3 regions of the Dactylosporangium sp. NPDC049525 genome follow, and region 1 is predicted to be linked to each of the others. Evidence: riboswitches for the same ligand, from Rfam matches in the RefSeq annotation. Region 1 holds a riboswitch; each other region holds the start of a gene.
What was found. Region 1 has a riboswitch for cyclic di-AMP ahead of AB0K00_RS47110 (hypothetical protein). Riboswitches for the same ligand answer to the same signal wherever they lie in the genome.
Positions count from the first base shown of each region.

Region 2: another riboswitch for cyclic di-AMP. It lies ahead of AB0K00_RS44005 (C39 family peptidase); the one in region 1 lies ahead of AB0K00_RS47110 (hypothetical protein).
Region 3: another riboswitch for cyclic di-AMP. It lies ahead of AB0K00_RS12220 (NlpC/P60 family protein); the one in region 1 lies ahead of AB0K00_RS47110 (hypothetical protein).

Region 1 is NZ_JBFAPO010000059.1:60,015-65,758, reverse strand. It holds partial or broken gene AB0K00_RS47120 (transposase) at 1-243, shown strand, start outside; gene AB0K00_RS47115 (HPF/RaiA family ribosome-associated protein) at 463-924, opposite strand; cyclic di-AMP (ydaO/yuaA leader) riboswitch at 1,149-1,287, shown strand; gene AB0K00_RS47110 (hypothetical protein) at 1,290-2,306, shown strand; gene AB0K00_RS47105 (LysR family transcriptional regulator) at 2,300-3,184, opposite strand; gene AB0K00_RS47100 (cyclase family protein) at 3,260-3,931, shown strand; gene AB0K00_RS47095 (hypothetical protein) at 3,928-4,203, shown strand; gene AB0K00_RS47090 (hypothetical protein) at 4,164-5,537, opposite strand; gene dnaE (DNA polymerase III subunit alpha) at 5,562-5,744, opposite strand, start outside.
Region 2 is NZ_JBFAPO010000051.1:18,514-24,257, reverse strand. It holds gene AB0K00_RS44025 (LysR family transcriptional regulator) at 1-357, opposite strand, end outside; gene AB0K00_RS44020 (cupin domain-containing protein) at 529-1,002, opposite strand; gene AB0K00_RS44015 (Ig-like domain-containing protein) at 1,145-2,287, opposite strand; gene AB0K00_RS44010 (hypothetical protein) at 2,397-3,257, opposite strand; cyclic di-AMP (ydaO/yuaA leader) riboswitch at 3,547-3,689, shown strand; gene AB0K00_RS44005 (C39 family peptidase) at 3,890-4,735, shown strand; gene AB0K00_RS44000 (transglycosylase domain-containing protein) at 4,779-5,744, opposite strand, start outside.
Region 3 is NZ_JBFAPO010000006.1:66,183-71,926, forward strand. It holds gene AB0K00_RS12200 (branched-chain amino acid ABC transporter permease) at 1-179, opposite strand, end outside; gene AB0K00_RS12205 (AMP-binding protein) at 176-1,975, opposite strand; gene AB0K00_RS12210 (ABC transporter ATP-binding protein) at 1,972-2,736, opposite strand; gene AB0K00_RS12215 (ABC transporter ATP-binding protein) at 2,765-3,538, opposite strand; cyclic di-AMP (ydaO/yuaA leader) riboswitch at 3,830-3,976, shown strand; gene AB0K00_RS12220 (NlpC/P60 family protein) at 3,984-4,976, shown strand; gene AB0K00_RS12225 (methyltransferase domain-containing protein) at 5,023-5,744, shown strand, end outside.

The DNA of each region.
Region 1 (5,744 bases):
GGCTGACGAGGGCGAGCGCACGAACCAGCGCAACGGTTATCGGCACCGTGACTGGGACACCCGGGCGGGCACGGTCGAGATCGCCACTTTCGAAGTTGTCGGAGATGGCGGCGCCACCGGCGTGAACGCGGACAGGCGGCGGGAGGTCCTCGGCCCGGCGGGGACGGCGCCTGGCCGGCGTTCCTACGCTCGCTGACCGCCCGCGGCCTGTCCGGCGTCCGCCTCGTCATGTCCGACGCCCACCGCGACCTCTCTCATCGCGACGATCGGCACTGCCCGGCGCGGCACCGCAACGCGCCGGACGCACTACCTGCGCAACCTGCTGACCAAGGTCCCGAACTGACCAAGGTCCCGAAATCGGCGATCCCTCCGAGGTCAGCTCGATCGCGGCCCGCAACGAGCGAGGCCCAGCCGCCGGCGATCGGCGGCCGGACCTCGCGGGCCGGTGCGGTGGAGCCTGGGTCAGGCGCCCCGGGGCGATCCCTCGTCGCCGGAGGGCGCCGCGGCGGCGGGCTCGGATTCGTCGAGCGACGGGGTCAGCTCCGGGGAGATGACGTCCGTGATGGTGCTGTCGCGCAGGTGGCGGTTGTTGCGCGGCTCCTGCCGGGTCTTCGCGTCGTTCAGGCGCCGACGCAGGTCGTCGCGCACGTCGTTGAGCGCCGCGTGCAGATCCTCCTCCGCCGAGGTCGTCACGATCTTCTGCTGGCCGGCGATCCAGCACTCAAGGGTCACCTTCTGTCCCCTGGCCGCCCGGTCCTTCACCGACACCTCAAGCTCGGTGGCGTCGACGGGGAACGCGGCCAGGCGGGTGTCGAGCGTGGCGAACTGCTCGGCGATCCAGGCCCTGTCCCCCAAGGAGAAGCCGGCACCGACGCGCAGGCAGTCCTCGACGGTGGCCGGTGTGCTCGTAGCACTTCTCGACATGTCCGAGACCCCTTCCGTTGCTTACCTTGACGATCTACGCATACCCCGCAATGACCCTGTTCATGTCCCCAAACCTTCCTAGGAGGCTAGCCTACCACCCCAAACGCATGACATCGGCGCCCGGAAGCAGAATGCCGCCGGGACGTCACGGTGGGTCCAGGCAGGGATGAAATCGCAGGTGGTTAGGGTCGGCGGCGGCCCGCTCGTAGGCACTGACCGTGCCGGCGCGGCCGTCGCCGAACCGTGCTCGAACGGGCCGGGGAACCACGTTTCTGGGGTGAATCCGCGCTTTTTGAGCGGTAGGGGCGACTGTTCCGTCCCGAATCCGTCAGCTCACCCGGTAGGCGGCCGATGGAGGGAACAGTATGTCCAGACCTCCGTGGATCGTCGCCGCCGTAACGGCGCTCGCGATTCTCCTGACCCCGACCGTGGTGCTCGGCACGGCCTCACCCGCGAACGCGAGTGAGGGCGGCGACCCAGCGCTGATCAAGAAACTCGACGAGACCAACCGCGCGTACATCGACGCACAGAACGCCCTCGCCGCCTCCCTGCAACGGCAGAAGGACCTCGACGCGCAGCAGGCCGCGCTCGAGCCGAAGTACGCGAAGCTGCGCGAGGAGACCCAGTCGATCTCGGTCGCCGCGTATCAGAACGGCGGCGGGCTGCGCAGCGCGGCGACGCTGCTCAGCAGCGGCACGCCGGGGGTGTTCGCCGACCGGGTGAGCACCCTGGAGGTCATCGCCCGCGGCAACGCCGACCAGCTGCGGCAGGTCGGGGTCCTGCGCGACGAGCTGGGCAGGACGAAGGCGACGATCGACGCCGAGGTCGCCAAGCAGCAGGCGAGCATGGCGGTGATGACGAAGCAGAAGGCCGAGCTGGAAAAGGCCCTTGCCGAGTCCAAGAACGCCGTCGACGGCTCCACCACCTGGAGTGGCGGCACACCGAGCAAGACGGCGGAGCCCGCGCCGCGCAGGGCCGACGGATCCTGGCCCACCGAGTCGTGCAGCACCGACGACCCGACCACGAAGGGGTGCCTCACCCCGCGGACGTTGCACGCGCTGCAGCAGGTACAGAAGGCCGGCTTCACGCACTTCGTGTCGTGCTGGCGGCCACCGGGTGAGCCGTATGAGCACCCGAAGGGCCGGGCCTGCGACTTCGCCGCCGACGCGAAGGGCTTCGGCGGGGTGGCGACCGGCGCGTCGAAGGAGTACGGCACGCAGCTGGCCGCCTGGCTGATCAAGAACGCGACGGCGCTCGGGGTCATGTACGTGATCTGGTTCAAGCAGATCTGGACCCCGGCGGGCGGCTGGCACGCGTACTACAGCGGTCAGGGCGACCCGAGCAGCGACCACACCAACCACGTCCACATGTCGATCTACTGAGCGGCCCGGAGCACACCGAGCAGCGCCTCCACCGCCGGCAGGGCCGCCCTGCCGGCGGTGACGAGGGCGTCCAGCCGGCGCGCCCCGGCGACCGGCAGGTCCGTGACCCGCACCGAGAACGCCGACACGCCCCGCAGCGCCAGGTCCGGCGCGATCGTGGCGCCGTGCCCGGCCGCGACCAGGGCCAGGACGGCGGGATAGTCCACGCACAGGTGCACCCGCCGCGGGGTGAAGCCACGCTCCCGGCCGAGCCGCTCCAGCACCTGCCCGGTCGTCGAGGACGGCGGCCCGCAGATCCACGGCCGGTCCGCGAGATCACCGTACGAGTGCACCGGCGGCCAGTCAGACGGTACGACCACCCGGTACGGATCCTCGGCGAGCGGCACCACGTGCACCTGCCGCCGCGACTCCAGCCCGAGGCTCGCGTCCCGCTCGGTGATCGTCACGTCCAGGCCGCCGAGGCGCAGCTCGCGCAGCGCGGGCGGGCCGTCGAGCTCGGTGATCGAGCAGGTCACGTCCGGGTGGTCGCGGGCCAGGCGCTCCATCGCCGGGATGAGCAGGAACCGGATCACGGTCGGGAACGCGCCGACGCGCACCAGGCCCGCGGCCCGGCCGGACATCGTGGTCAGCTCCCGCTCCGCCTCGGCGAGCTCCCGTTCGATCGCCTCGGCGCGGACGGCCAGGATCCGGCCGGCGGCGGTGAGCACGGCCCGCCGCCCGGAGCGGTCCACGAGCGGCCGGCCGACGGTGTGCTCCAGCTGCGCGAGCTGCTGCGACACCGCCGACGGCGTCACGTGCAGCGCGGCGGCGGCGCCGGCGAGGGTACCGCGGCGGGCGATCGCGGCAAGCACCGCGAGACGACGGGGATCGAGATTCACTGTGCAGCCCTGCTTCAGTGCAACTGTAGGAATTCTCGTTCACACGTTAGCTGTGCTGTCTGCCAGGATCGAGGCGTGAGCCGCTTCGTCGAACTGAACCACCCGATCCACGCGGGCCTGGTCACGTACCCAGGGATCCCGGGACCCGTCATCACCGACTATCTGTCCCGGGACGACTCCCGCGGCCGGTACGCACCGGACACCGACTTCCACATCGGCCGCATCGACCTGGTCGCCAACACCGGCACCTACCTCGACACGCCCGCGCACCGGTTCGAGGGCCGCGGCGACCTCACCGACGTGCCCCTCGACCGCGTCGCGGACCTGCCCGGGCTGCTGGTCGACGCGACCGGCGAGCGCGGGGTCGGCGCGGCGCTGCTCGCCAAGGCCCTGGGTGAGGGCACCGAGCTCGCCGATGCCGCCGTCCTCGTGTGTACGGGCTGGTCCAGGCACTTCGGCACCCCCGCCTACGGCGGAGCGGACGCGCCGTTCCTGACCCGCGACGCCGTCGAGTGGCTGGTGCAGCGCCGCCCGGCACTGGTCGGGATCGACTCCGTCAACATCGACGACGTCGCGGACCTGACCCGCCCCGCGCACACCGGCCTGCTCGACGCCGGCATCTACGTGGTGGAGCACCTCGCCGACCTCGACCGGCTGCCCCTCGACGGGTTCCGCTTCTCCGCGGTGCCGCCACGCGTCGCGGGCATGGGCACGTTCACCGTCCGCGCGTTCGCGGTGCTGGCATGATCGCGCTGCTCGGCTGGGCGGGCGCGGGCGTGCTGCTCGCCGCGTACGCGCTGGTCTCCGCGAAACGGATCACCGGCGACGGGCTCGTGTTCCAGGGCCTGAACATGGCCGGCGGGGCCGCTCTCGCGCTCAACTCCGCCGTCAACGGCGCCTGGCCCTCGGCCGTGCTCAACATCATCTGGGTCGCGATCGGCGCGGTGGCGGTGTTCCGCCTGGCCCGCCGCCGGGCGCGTCAGACCCGCCCGGAATACCAGGGTGTCCTGACGCGGTAGAAGGCGAACCGGCCCGGCGCCCCGGCCGCGCAGGCCAGATACGTGTGGCTCCAGGTGCACGTCTCCAGCGCCGCGTCGATGGCGCCGAGGTCGCGGGTCGCGCCGCTGTCCGCCTGCACGCCCAGCCACGGGAACGCGCCGGTCGGCACGTCGACCGGCAGCAGCAGGTAGCTGCCGTCGTCGAGGCGGGCGGCCTGCTTGCCGGGCCACCGCCGCACGACGTGCCCGGTGGCGTCCAGCAGCACCGCGCCGGCGGCGTCGCGCAGCATCAGGCGGTCGCCGACCGGCAGCAGGGTCCTGCCCCCGTCGACGTCGACGCGGAACTCGACCTTGCCGGTGCGGATGTCCAGCGCGGTCACCCTGCCCCGCTCGACCGCGCAGACGCGCCGTTCCCCGCAGGCGGCGAGCTGGCGCAACTTGGCCTGCGGGTCCGGGGACGTCCAGGTCCACTGGACCTTGCCGAGCTTCAAGCGGTCGTGGGCCCGCACCTTGTACCCGGTGCCGGGCTCGGCGACGAACACCTGCTCCTCGTACGGGTACACGACGTCCTCAGGCCCGGCGACCCCCGGCGCGGTGTCGTCGGGCTTGCCGCTGGACAGGCTGAGAACCTCGATGCCGCGGTCGGCCACCGCGCGGACCAGGTGCGGGTCGACGGTCAGCGGCTCGTCGAGGGCGACGCCGTCGACGGAGGTGGCCACCTGCTGGTGGCTCCAGTTGTCGGTCAGCCAGTAGCTGTGCTCGCCACCTGGCTGGTCGAGGACGGCGATCTCCTTCTGGGTGCCGACGTCGGTGATCACGAGGCGGTGGTCCGCCGCCCGGTACCGGACGAAGTACTTCCCGACGAGCTCCCACCGGTCGTCGGCGGTGACGTCGAGGCTGATGAACGGCACCCCGTTGGAGGCGTTCAGCAGGGTGATCGTGCGCTTCCGGGCGTGGTCCGGGGCGCCGGTGACGATGACGGAGCCACGCGCGAAGGAGAACGACTCGACGTCCTTCAGCGACGTGTTCGTCCAGATCGGCGCCGCGCCGGGCTTGTCGACGTTGACGGCGCGCAGCTGGAAGTGGCCGCCGGCGGCCGGGTAGCCGATGAACGCCCGGCCGCTGTCCAGGAACGCACGGACCCCGGCGCCCTCGACCGCGCCTGGGAACGTGACCTCGTCGATGCGGGTGAGCCGGTCGAACGCATACGGTCGCTGGTTGAGCCGGTAGACGAATGCGCCGGCCAGCACGGCCACGACGAGGACCGCGACGATGGCCGCCGACCACCGCGCACGCCTCGAGAGCCACAGCGACCGACGCGGGCGCAGGCCGTCGGCTAAGGCGTGCGTATGCACCCGCCGACCCTATCGCGGGTTCGTCTAAGAGAAGCTGTTGGGACCGAGCAGTGCCTTCAGGTCGCCCTTGAGCGCGGTGGTCGGGGCGACGTGATACGGCCCGAGGCGCAGCAGGGTGATCCGCGAGCCGTGGCTGAGCTTCACGTGCACCTCGGCCTTGCCGGGGTGGTTGAGCAGGATCTCCTTGAGCCGGTCGACCAGCGGCGG
Region 2 (5,744 bases), on a different contig from region 1:
CGAGACCCCCGGGTGCGCCCGCAGGAACCCGCCGACGAGCGCCGCCCCCGGATGCGCCCCGAGCGGCGCCGACGCCACGATCTCCAGGCTGTCGTGCTCGGGTCGCCCGCCGACGGCCTCGCCGGCGACCGCGACGTCGCGCATCAGCAGCCGGGCCGGGCCGAGGAACGCCCGTCCCGCCGCCGACAGCGTCACCCCGTGCGACGCCCGGTGGAACAGCGCCGTGCCGAGGTCCCGCTCAAGGGCCTTCACCGACTGCGACATGGTCGGCTGGGCGACGTTGAGCGCGGCCGCCGCCCTGCCGAACCCGCCGTGCTCCACCACGGCGAGGAAGTACCTGATCTGCCTGGTGTCCACAGATCACACGTCTTTCGGCACGCACCGTGCAGAAAACATTCCGACAGTGTTACGTGCGTGTGCCGAGCGTGTCCAGGATCTGCTCGCCGAACTTCGCCGGCTTGTACCGCAGGCACACCTCCCGGGCCCGGACCCCACAATCGTGACGGCCGCGGACCCGGGAAAGAACCGCTACCAGCACGCCTCGCGCTGCGGGACCCGGTCCGCGTCCGGCCGGCGGATCATCGCGGTGAGCGGTGGCAGCCGGTACTCGGCGTCGGTCACGTGCTCGCCCCATTCGGTGCCTGTGTCGGTGCCTGTGCCGTCCGGTCCGGTCTCGTGGGCCGACACCACCGCCAGGAACGTGTTCGGCGCGGCGCCGTGCCAGTGCCACTCACCGGCCGCGACGACGACGGTGTCCCCGGCGCGCACCTCGTGGATCGGGCCGCCCCGGCGCTGCACCCGGCCCACGCCGTGCAGGACGGTCAGGATCCGTCCGTACGCGCAGCGGTGCCAGGCCGTCCGCGCGCCAGGGCTGAACTGCGCATGGAACGTCTGGAGATGGGACGGCTCCAGACCGGTGACGTCCCGGTCGATCCACACGACGCCGGAATAGCACTGTTGCGGGGCCTGCCGGCCTCGGCTCGGGGCACGGATGACTTCCATGGATTTTCCTCCCTGGTCGAACTTCTGGATCGAACTTCTGGATCGAACTTCTGGATCGAACTTCTGGATCGAACTTCTGGATCGAACTTCTGGATCGGACTCGCTGGATCGAACGCCCGTGCGGCGCTCGTCGTGGACGGCGTCAGGTCTTGTAGTCGGCCCAGGACATGTCCCACGCGGTCCAGCCGTCGCCGGGGTCCAACGGCACCCCGGTGTTGTGCGTGGTGACCGGGTCACCGACGAGTGTCTGCTCGTACAGCCACTTCGCGTTCGCGGTCGAGACGTTGGTGCAACCGTGGGAGACGTTGCGCTTACCCTGGTCGCCCACCGACCACGGCGCGGCGTGGATGTACTGGCCGCCCCACGTCAGTCGCATGGCGTACTGCACCGCGACGGTGTACTCCGGAGTGCGGAACACCGTCGATGCCTCCCGCGACATGACCACGGTGGTGCCGCTCGACGTGGGCGTCGACGGCTTGCCGAGGCTCACCGGCATGGTCCGCACGAGCGCGTCGTTCTGGTAGACGTTCAGCTGTTTCGTGGCGTTGTCGATGTCGATGGTCAGCTTCCGGCCGATCGTGACCGTCGCCGCGAAGTCCTCGTCGGCGTGGCCGTTGCCGATCCGCACCCCGTTGAGCGCCTTCCGCGCGGTGATCTTCGTGCCCGGCTGCCAGTACTGCTCCGGCCGGTACATCACCTGCCGGCCGCCGAACCAGTGCCACGCACCGGCCTGCGGCGGATCGCTCTTCACGAAGAGACGCTGCTGCACGGCGGCGCGCGACTCCTGCGGCACGTCGGAGCCGAACTGCACGACGATCGGCATGCCGACGCCGTACGTCCCGCCGTTGGTCAGCATCAGATCGGACGTGATGGCCGGGCCGCTGGGCTTCGCCGCCGTGGTGAAGGCCGTCTCCCGGGTCACGGGTTTGTTGTCGGCGCCGACGGCGGTGACCTTCGCCGTGTAGGACGTGCCGTAGCGCAGCGCGGTCGCGGGCACCCACGAGGAGCCGTCCTCCCGGAACTCGCCGGCGACCCGTTGGCCCGCCGCGTCGGTCAGGGCGACCTCGGTGATCTTCCCGTCGTTCACCTTCGTGCCGATCTCGGCGCTGACCGCCACGCCCGACTCGCCCGCAGCCGGAGTGACGGCCAGCCCGACCGCCGGGACCGGTGGAGCGGTCCATTTCGCCGCCGTGTGCTTCTTCGGACTGTGACACCCCGACAGGCCCAGCTGCGCTCCCACCGCGAGCGCGACCAGCGCGACCGCGGTCCGACCGGGCCCCCTCATGTTCTCTGCCTGTACATGGACATGCGGGCATCGTCGTTCGCGTCCGGGCGAGACCGGGGCGGCAATCGAGTGACAATGCGAAGGACTCGGACCCGCCGCGGCGGACTTCCTACATGACGGCGTCCACGATCTGCTGTGCGAGCCCCTCCCATTTCGCGTAGGCGTCCGGGAAGGCCGACCGCTGCACCAGCTGCGCCGCGACGGTGACGGCCTGCTGCTCCCAGCCCTGGATCTTGGCCAGTGCCGCGTAGAACCTGCGCGCGGACTCGCGCGGGTCCATCAGCTGGTCGACCGTGCCCCAGCTCGGCCGCTGCTGGAAGAGGCCGACCGAGTCGTAGTCGTAGCCCACGCCTTCGTTGGGTCGCCGCAGTGACTGCGGCAGGTTCGGGTTCGCGAGGTTTCGCAGGTGACTCTCCTGCAAGGCGGTGGCGATCCCCACGACGGCCGCGCGGCGCGGCAGGTTCAGCTGCCGGGCGACGTCGATGATCGCGACGGCGTTGTTCATCTCCGCCTGGGTCAGCCCGCCGACGGGCGCGGGCACGGTCGGCGACGCCGGTTGCGTGGCGGCAGGCGCCGGGGCGGCCTTCGTCGGTGTCGGGGTGGCATTCGCCGCCGGTGGGGTGCCCTTCCCCGCCGGTGGGGTCACGGTGCCAGCGCCGTCGGCGGGTTTCCGGTTGCGGCTGCGTGAGGCGGGCCCGTCGGCCGCCGAACGTCCGGCGTCGCCGGCGAGCGCCACACCATTCGCCGGCGTGGCGCCGGGTCCGGGTCCGGCCGACGACGACAGCGTCGAGGACAGGCCGACCGCCGCGACCGCGACGGTGACCACGGCGTACCGGCCGATCTCGAGCGGAACGGCTGCGCGCAGCCGGAAGCGGGCCGCGTGCCGGCCCCGGCGGGAGCGCCGAAGGTGGCGGGGGCCGCGCCCGTGCCCCCCGTTGGGCTGCTGGTCATCGTCGGCGACCGGAAGCATCCGGCGAGCCTAGGGCGACCCGGATCCGGGTCCCTGCCAGGCGTTCGAATCAGCCGACGGGACAGTTGGCGGGCCGCACGCCGCCGGGGTGCGGTCGGCGAGACGCACCGGGGGATGACGCACCTGACCGGCGGGCAGCCCGCGTGGTCCGCGGTGTGCACCCGGTCCATTCGCCACGACGTCGTCACGCCCGGTAGCCGAACAGCGTGCCGGATTCGAGGCCGCTGCGCCGCCCCCTATAGGGTCCTCGCATCCGTCCGGCCCACCGTCATCCAGTTCGGGTGACACCGCGGCGGATCCGCTGAGTCGCATCCACGCGAGCCGGGGACCCAAGCACCACCGGGGTGAATCCGCGGGGCCTGAGCCTCGAGGTAGGGCGATCTTCCCGCCCGAACCCGTCAGCTAACCCGGTAGGCGGCACCGGAAGGAGCACTCCGTGCGGCCTCTGACCCGGCATCACCCCTGTCGCAGCACCTCGACCCGCGGCCCGGCCCGGTAGCCGTCCCCGACGCCCGCCGGCCCGCCGCCGGCTCTCACCACACCTGCCGCAGGCCGGTGTGGACGCCCGCTGCCCGGATCACGTCCGGCACCGGCAACAGCAGCCGTCATCCAGCATGTCTGTCGAGGTACCCGTGAGTTACCTGTACAAACCCAGGCACCAGAACCCCACCTCGCCGCGCTCCCGCGTGCTGCCGATCGCGGCGGCCGCGGCGGTCCTCGCGGTGACGGTGGCCGTCGGCGTGGCCGTGCACGCCTCGACCCCCGCACCGGTCGCCGACGCGCAGTCGCTGACCTCCGCGGATTCGTCGCAGCCCGGCGCCGGTCAGGCCGCGCGCGATCGGCAGCGGACGCAGGCGGCACCCGATCCGGCGACCAACCCGCCGAAGGCCGGCGCCAGCGCAAAGCCGTCCGCGCCCGCCACGCCTGCCGCGCCCAGCACGCCCGGCACGACCGCACCGGCCCCCCCGGCGGCGAAGGAGCTCGCGTACCGGTTCGCCTGGCAGGAGAACTACTACTTCTGCGGTCCGGCGGCGACGCGTATCGCCCTGACCGCGCGATCGATGTATCCGTCCCAGTCCGAGGTCGCCCAGAGCCTACGCACGACCGTCAACGGCACCAACTCCGCCGACGACACCACCCGGACGCTCAACGCGTACACGAAGACCTCCTTCTACAAGTCGCGCTACATCACCGGTCAGTCGGCCACCCAGGCGGAGATCGACCGGATGCAGGCGGACGTCGTCAACGCGATCGCCAACGGCTACGCCGTGGTCGCCAACATCGCCGGTTCCACTGTGGACGACAAAGGGGGCGCGCACTCGTATCCGGGCGGCCACTACCTCACGGTGGTGGGCTACAGCAACGGCGGCAAGACGGTGAAGATCGCCGATCCCGCCGACGCCCTGGGCGTCGGGTACTACACGCTGACGACGGCCAAGCTCGCGCACTGGACCGCGCTGCGCGGATACTCCGCCTGACGCGGCCACCAGCGGCTCGTGGGGCGGCGCGCCGGGCGGCTCGTCAGCGGCCCAGTGCCCGCACCCGGCTGGGTGGCTGGAACGCCTGGACCGGCTGGCCGCGCAGCGCGCCCGCCATGGTCTGCGCGACGGCGCTGTTGACCGAGCCGGCGATGCCGCTGCCCACCTGGTCGTTCGGGTTGTCCACGTTCACCGCGATGCCGGCCGCCGCGATCTGCGGGGTGAAGCCGGCGAACGTCTCGGTCGAGTTGTACTCGGAGCTGCCGGTCTTGCCCGCGACCGGGCGGCCGCCCAGGATGCCGGACACGTTCTCCGCCGTGCCGCCGTCGCACTTGCCGTACGCCGATGCCCGGCTGACCGGGCACCGTGCCGCGTCGGTCGCGGCGGCCGCCACGTCGGCGCTGACCACCTGCCGGCACTTCGGGTTACCGGCGTCGACCGGTTTGCCGTTGGCGTCGGTGATCGACAGCACCGGCAGCGGCTGGCAGTACAGGCCGCCGGCGGCGACCGCCGCATAGGCGTTGGCGAGATCCAGCGGTGTGGTCGAGGCGACGCCGAGGGTGAACGACCCCCACTGATCCGCCTTGGCCGCCATCGCCGCGTCCGCGCCCGAGCGGAACGTGATGCCGAGCCGCTGCGCCATCTCGACCACGCGGCGCGCACCGACCTGCTGTTCGAGCCAGACGAAGTAGGTGTTGACCGAACGGCCGAAGCCGTTCCACATCGTCCGGTCCCCGTTCATCCAGCTCGGGGACTCGTTCGCCGGGCACCACCTGCCCCCGCAGCTGCCCGGGCCGCTCGCCGGCCACACGGAAGCCAGCCGGCTCGGTGCGTTGAACCTGGTGCTCAACGGCATGCCCGCGTCGAGGGCGGCGAGCATGGTGAACATCTTGAACGTCGAACCCGCCTGGTACCCGGCGACACCGCCACCGCCGGCGACGAGCTGGTTGACGGTGTTCGGGTACCGCGGATGCTGGGGCGGGTTGGGATCCAGGCTGTAGTGGCGGTT
Region 3 (5,744 bases), on a different contig from region 1:
AAGAAGCCGAGCGGACCGACGAGGTAGGTGACCAGGACCGCGCCGGCCAGCATGAACGCCGGCTGGGCGAAGGAGATGACCCGGGTCGCCTTGTAGATGATCACGAACCCGAGGCCGAGCAGCGCGTAGACGCTGCCGGTGCCGATGCCGCGCAGGACGCTCTCGAAGAAGTCCTTCACACTCTGCTCCCGTACATGTCTTCGACGAGCGCGGAGAAGGTCGTGGCGACGGCGCCGCGGCGGACCTTCTGCGTCGCGGTGAGCTCACCGTCGGTGTGGTCGAGCTCCTTGGGCAGCATCCGGAACGTCTTGACCTGCTCGACCGGGTTGTGCCCGGCGTTGACCGCGTCGACGACGCCCTGGATCAGGGCCAGGACCTCGGGCTTGCCGGACAGGTCGCGGTAGGTGGTGTAGGCGATGCCGCGGCGCTGCGCCCACTCCCCGACGGTGTCGACCTCGATGCCAATGAGCGCGGTCAGGAACGCCCGCCGGTCGCCGATGACGATCGCCTCCTTGACGAACGGCGAGGCCTTCAACGCGTTCTCGATCTCGCTCGGCGCGACGTTCTTGCCACCGGCGGTGATGATGATGTCCTTGGAACGGTCAGTGATCTTCAGGTGGGTACCGTCGACGATCAGCCCGACGTCGCCGGTGCGCAGCCAGCCGTCGGGCGTCATGGCCGCCTCGGTCGCCGCCTGGTTGCGGAAGTAACCGGCGAACGTGCCGGCGTGCCGGGTCTGGATCTCCCCGTCGGCGGCGATGCGCAGCTCCACCCCGCTGTGCGCCTCCCCGACGGTGCCGAGCTTGACCCGGCCGGGGCGGTTGGCGGTGCTGATCGCGGTGTTCTCGGTCATACCGTAGACCTCGAACATCGGCACCCCGATGCCCATGAAGAACCGCAGCACGTCCGGGGCGATCGGGGCGGCGCCGCTGGCGGCGTAGCGGACCCGGCGCATCCCGATGCGCTCCTTGAGCGCCCGGTAGCACAGCAGCCAGCCGACCGCGTAGAGCAGGCGGCTGCCGGCGGTGTGCCGGCCGCCGTTGGCCTCCAGGGTGGCGCCGAGGCGGTCCGCGACGCGCAGCCACAGCCGCGCGTTGGAGCGTTTGACCAGCGACGCCCCGGCGAGCCGGATCGTGACGCCGGCCATCATCTTCTCCCAGATGCGGGGCACCCCGAACAGGATCGTCGGCTGCACCTCGCGCAGGTCGGCCTGCACGGTCGCGATCGACTCACCGAAGTGGACGGTGACCCCGGCGGCGGCGTTGAACCAGGTGGTGAAGACCCGCTCCGCGACGTGGCACAGCGGCAGGTAGGACAGGGTCAGGTCGCGCGGCCCCGGCGGCGGGTCGGAGAAGCCGCCGCCCTCGATCAGCACCCGGATCGCGAAGTCCACGTTGGCCACGGTGAGCATCGCGCCCTTGGGCCGCCCGGTCGTGCCGGACGTGTAGATCAGCGTGGCGATGTCGTCGTCGCTGGACTGCAGCTCGACCGGTTCCGCACCTTCGTGCGAGGCCAGCAGGTCGCTCCACGCGATGAGCTTCGGGTGCTGGTAGCGGCCGCGGATGCCCCTGGGCTCCAGGTAGACGATCCACTCCAGGTCGGGGCAGTCGTCCAGGACCGCGAGGGCCTTGTCCACCTGCTCCTGGTCCTCGGCGAAGAGAATCCTGGCGCCGGAGTCGGCCAGCATGTGCCGGACCTCGTCGGGCGGGTTCGTCGGGTACAGCCCGACGGTCGCCGCCCGCACCGCGACGGTCGCCACGTCGACGAAGAGCCACTCCGAGCGGTTCTCCGACTGGATCGCGACCCGGTCGCCGGGCAGGATCCCGAGCGAGCGCAGGGCCCGGGCGACCGTCTCCGCGGTGCGCCAGTAGTCGCGCCAGGTGATCTCGCGCCAGATGCCGCGGTGCTTCTCCCGCATCGCGACGGCGTCAGGTGTGCGTTCGGCGTGCTGCTTGACCAGGTCGGCAATCGTCATGCCGCCTCCACCTCCCCCAGGTAGGCGCGCAGGACGTCGGGGTTGTGCTGCACCTCGGCGGGCGTGCCGGTGGCGACCGGCACGCCGAAGTCGACGACCATGACCCGGTCGGCGAGATCCATGACGAGGCCCATGTCGTGCTCGACGAGGATCATCGGGATGCCGAGCTCCTCGCGGACGTCGAGGATGAAGCGGGCCATGTCCTCGGTCTCCTCCAGGTTCATTCCGGCGACCGGCTCGTCCAGCAGCAGCAGCTTCGGCTCCATGGCCAGGGCGCGGCCGAGTTCGACGCGCTTCTGCACGCCGTACGGCAGCAGCCCCACCGGCAGGCGGCGCCATTGGGCCAGTTCGAGGAAGTCCACGATGTCCTCGACCACGGCCCGGTTGGCGATCTCCTCGCGCCGGGCCCGGCCGACCCACGCGATGGCGGCCAGGGTGCCGTAGCGGATGTGGTGGTGCCGGCCGAGCATGAGGTTCTCCAGCACGGTCAGGTGCTGGAACAGCTCGACGTTCTGGAAGGTGCGGGCCACCCCGAGCTTGGCGACCTTGTCCGGGCGCAGCCCGGTGAGATCGGTGCCGTCGAGGGTCACCTTGCCTTGCTGCGGCCGGTACACACCGGAGATCACATTGAAGATCGACGTCTTCCCGGCCCCGTTGGGCCCGATGACGGCGAACAGTTCGTCCTTGGCGACGGTGAACGAGACACCGTCGATGGCTTTGACGCCGGCGAAGCTGAGCCGGACGTCTTCGAAACGCAGCACGGCGACTCCCGAAGGGGTTGTTGCGGCTCTATGACAGCCAGCGTTTGCGACGCTTGTAGTGCTTGACGTCGCGGAAGGACCGCTCGGCGCGGCCGAGGTAGAACTCGCGGATGTCGTCGTCGGCGAGCAGTTCGGCGGCGGGTTTGTCGAGCACGACCTTGCCCGTCTCCAGCACGTATCCGTGCTCGGCGATGGACAGCGCCATGGTCGCGTTCTGCTCGACCAGCAGCACGCCGGTGCCGGCCCGGTTGATCTGCACGATCAGGTCGCGGACCTGTTCGACCAGCCGCGGCGCGAGGCCGAGGCTGGGCTCGTCGAGCAGCAGGTAGGCCGGGTCGGACATGAGGGCCCGCCCCATCGCCAGCATCTGCTGCTCGCCGCCGGAGAGGTAGCCGGCGATGCTGCCGCGGCGCTGGGCGAGCACGGGGAACAGGCCGTACATGCGCTCGAGGGCCTCCGCCCGTCCTTTCGGGCGGGTGTGGGCGCCCAGGCGCAGGTTCTCCTCGACGGTCAGCTCGGCGAACGTTCTTCGCCCCTCCATCACCTGCGACACGCCGCGGCGGACCACGGCGGCCGGCCGCAGCCGGTGGATGGGGCGCTCGTCGAGCGTGACGGAGCCCTTGGTGATGGCGCCGTCGTGGACACCGAGCAGGCCTGACAGGGCCCGCAGGAGCGTGGTCTTGCCGGCACCGTTCGCGCCGAGCAGCGCGACGATCCGTCCCGGTGGCACCTGCAGGCTCACGCCGCGAAGCACCAACATCACGTCGTCGTAGACGACCTCTAGGTTCTGGACACGCAACATGGGGTGACGCTCCTCCGGGGGTGTTCGGAGTGGGCGAACTATGTGCATCGTCGGTGAATAAAGTTACGTGTATTTAACCGGGTATCAGAGCAGAATCAAGCCCCAATTGTGTGTCCGTCAACACCATCTTCGATGCGGCATCACCGTCCGATGTGGACCGACAACTCGCCGTGATTCGGACTTTTGGGGTAATAGATATAGAACAACGCGCGTGGGTTTCGCTTCGTTGGTGATCACGTTAAGTTAGGCCCTGGCCTGCTCGGCAGTCCGTCGCCCAGCCCGGGCGGCGCCGCGCAAGCGCCGCCGAGTCGAGCGCCCATCTGGCGCTGTTCGAGCCGGGGACCCAGGTTCCTTGGGGTGAATCCGCGATCGCGGTAGGGCGCTCTCTTCCCGCCCGAACCCGTCAGCTAACCCGGTAGGCGGTCGGTGAATGAAGGGTCATCCCTTGTCCGCTGGACACCGCGCCAAACGGTCCCTGCTGCGCTCCCTGGTCATCGGGGCCGTCGCGCTGGCCGTTGTGGCGCCTGCGAGTGTCGCCAAGGCCGATCCCACAGCTGCCGAGATCCAAGCCCAGCTCGAGAAGGCGGGCGACGAGCTCGAAGTCACGGTCGAGGCCTACAACAAGATCAATGAAACGCTCGCCGCCACCCAGGCGGAGGCCGCCACCATCCAGGCCAAGATCCAACCCCTCGTGGACAGCATGACCGCGGCCAACTCCGACGTCGACGTCATCGCCATCGCCGCGTTCAAGGGCTCCGGCAACATGGTGAGCCTCAACGTCATGCTCAACGCGCAGTCGTCGGACACGCTGATCGACCAGCTCACCACGCTGCAGCAGATCAGCAAGCACCAGCAGCACGCGATCGCCGAGTATTCGGCGGCCAAGTCGAAGCTGGACGACGAGAAGAAGAAGATCGACGACACGCTCGCCGCGGAGAACGCACAGAAGGCCGAGCTGGAGACCAAGAAGAAGAAGATCGAGGGCGACGTCAAGAAGCTCGACGCCCTCAAGCGCCGCGCCACCGCGGCCGGCAGCACCGGATCGACCGGTGTGAAGGTGTCCCTCGGCGCCGAATGCACGAGCCCGGCCAACTCGGCGGTCGCGTTCGCCTGCGCCCAGCTCGGCGAGCCCTACAAGTGGGGCGCCGCCGGACCGGGCAGCTGGGACTGCTCGGGCCTGACCATGGGTGCCTGGAAGGCGGCCGGCATCACGCTGCCGCACAACGCCAACGACCAGTGGCGCTCGGGCAGGGTCACGCACGTCTCGCGGTCCGCGCTCTCGCCGGGAGACCTGGCCTTCTTCGGAGGATCGTCGCCCAGCCACGTCGGCATCTACATCGGCAACGGCAAGATGATCCACGCGCCGACCACGGGCCGTAACGTCGAGGTCGCCTCGGTCGACCGTTCCAACACGACCGGATACGGGCGCCCGCACTAGGGAACCCCTCGTCACGTGCCAGGAGGCCATGCCCGCAAGATGGGGCATGGCCTCCTGGGATCCCGAGCAGTACGCCCGCTTCGCCGACGAACGGGCCCGCCCCTTCCACGAGCTGGTCGCGCGCATCCCGACCACCGCCCCGGTCGCGGTCGTCGATCTCGGCTGCGGGCCCGGCACGCTGACCGCGACCCTCGCGACCCGCTACCCGGACGCGGCCGTGCTCGGCATCGACTCCTCCCCCGCCATGCTCGCCGCCGCAGCGCCGCTCGCCACGCCGCAGGTGTCCTTCCAGCTCGGTGACATCGCCGGGTGGCGGCCGCAGCGCGGCTCCGTCGACGTCATCGTCGCCAACGCCTCCCTGCAGTGGGTCCCCGATCACGCGGCGTTGTTGCCGGTGCTCGCCGCGGCCCTCGACGACGGCGGCACCCTCGCCTTCCAGGTCCCGACCGGCGGCCCGATCCTCGACTCGGACGTCCTCGATCCCGAGGTCCTCGGCCCGCGCGGCGCGACGCCCGTGCGGGAGCCCGCCTGGTATGTGCGGACCCTCGCCGGCCTCGGCCTGACCGTGGACGCCTGGGAGACCACGTACTTCCACGTCCTGCCCGGCGACGACCCGGTCCTGGAGTGGTTCAGCGGCACCGGCCTGCGCCCCTACCTCGACGCTTTGTCCGGCGCGGAGCTCGACGACTTCCGCGCCCGCGTCGCCGCCCGGCTGCGCGAGGTCTACCCGCGCGAGCCGTTCGGCACGATCCTGCCGTTTCCGAGACT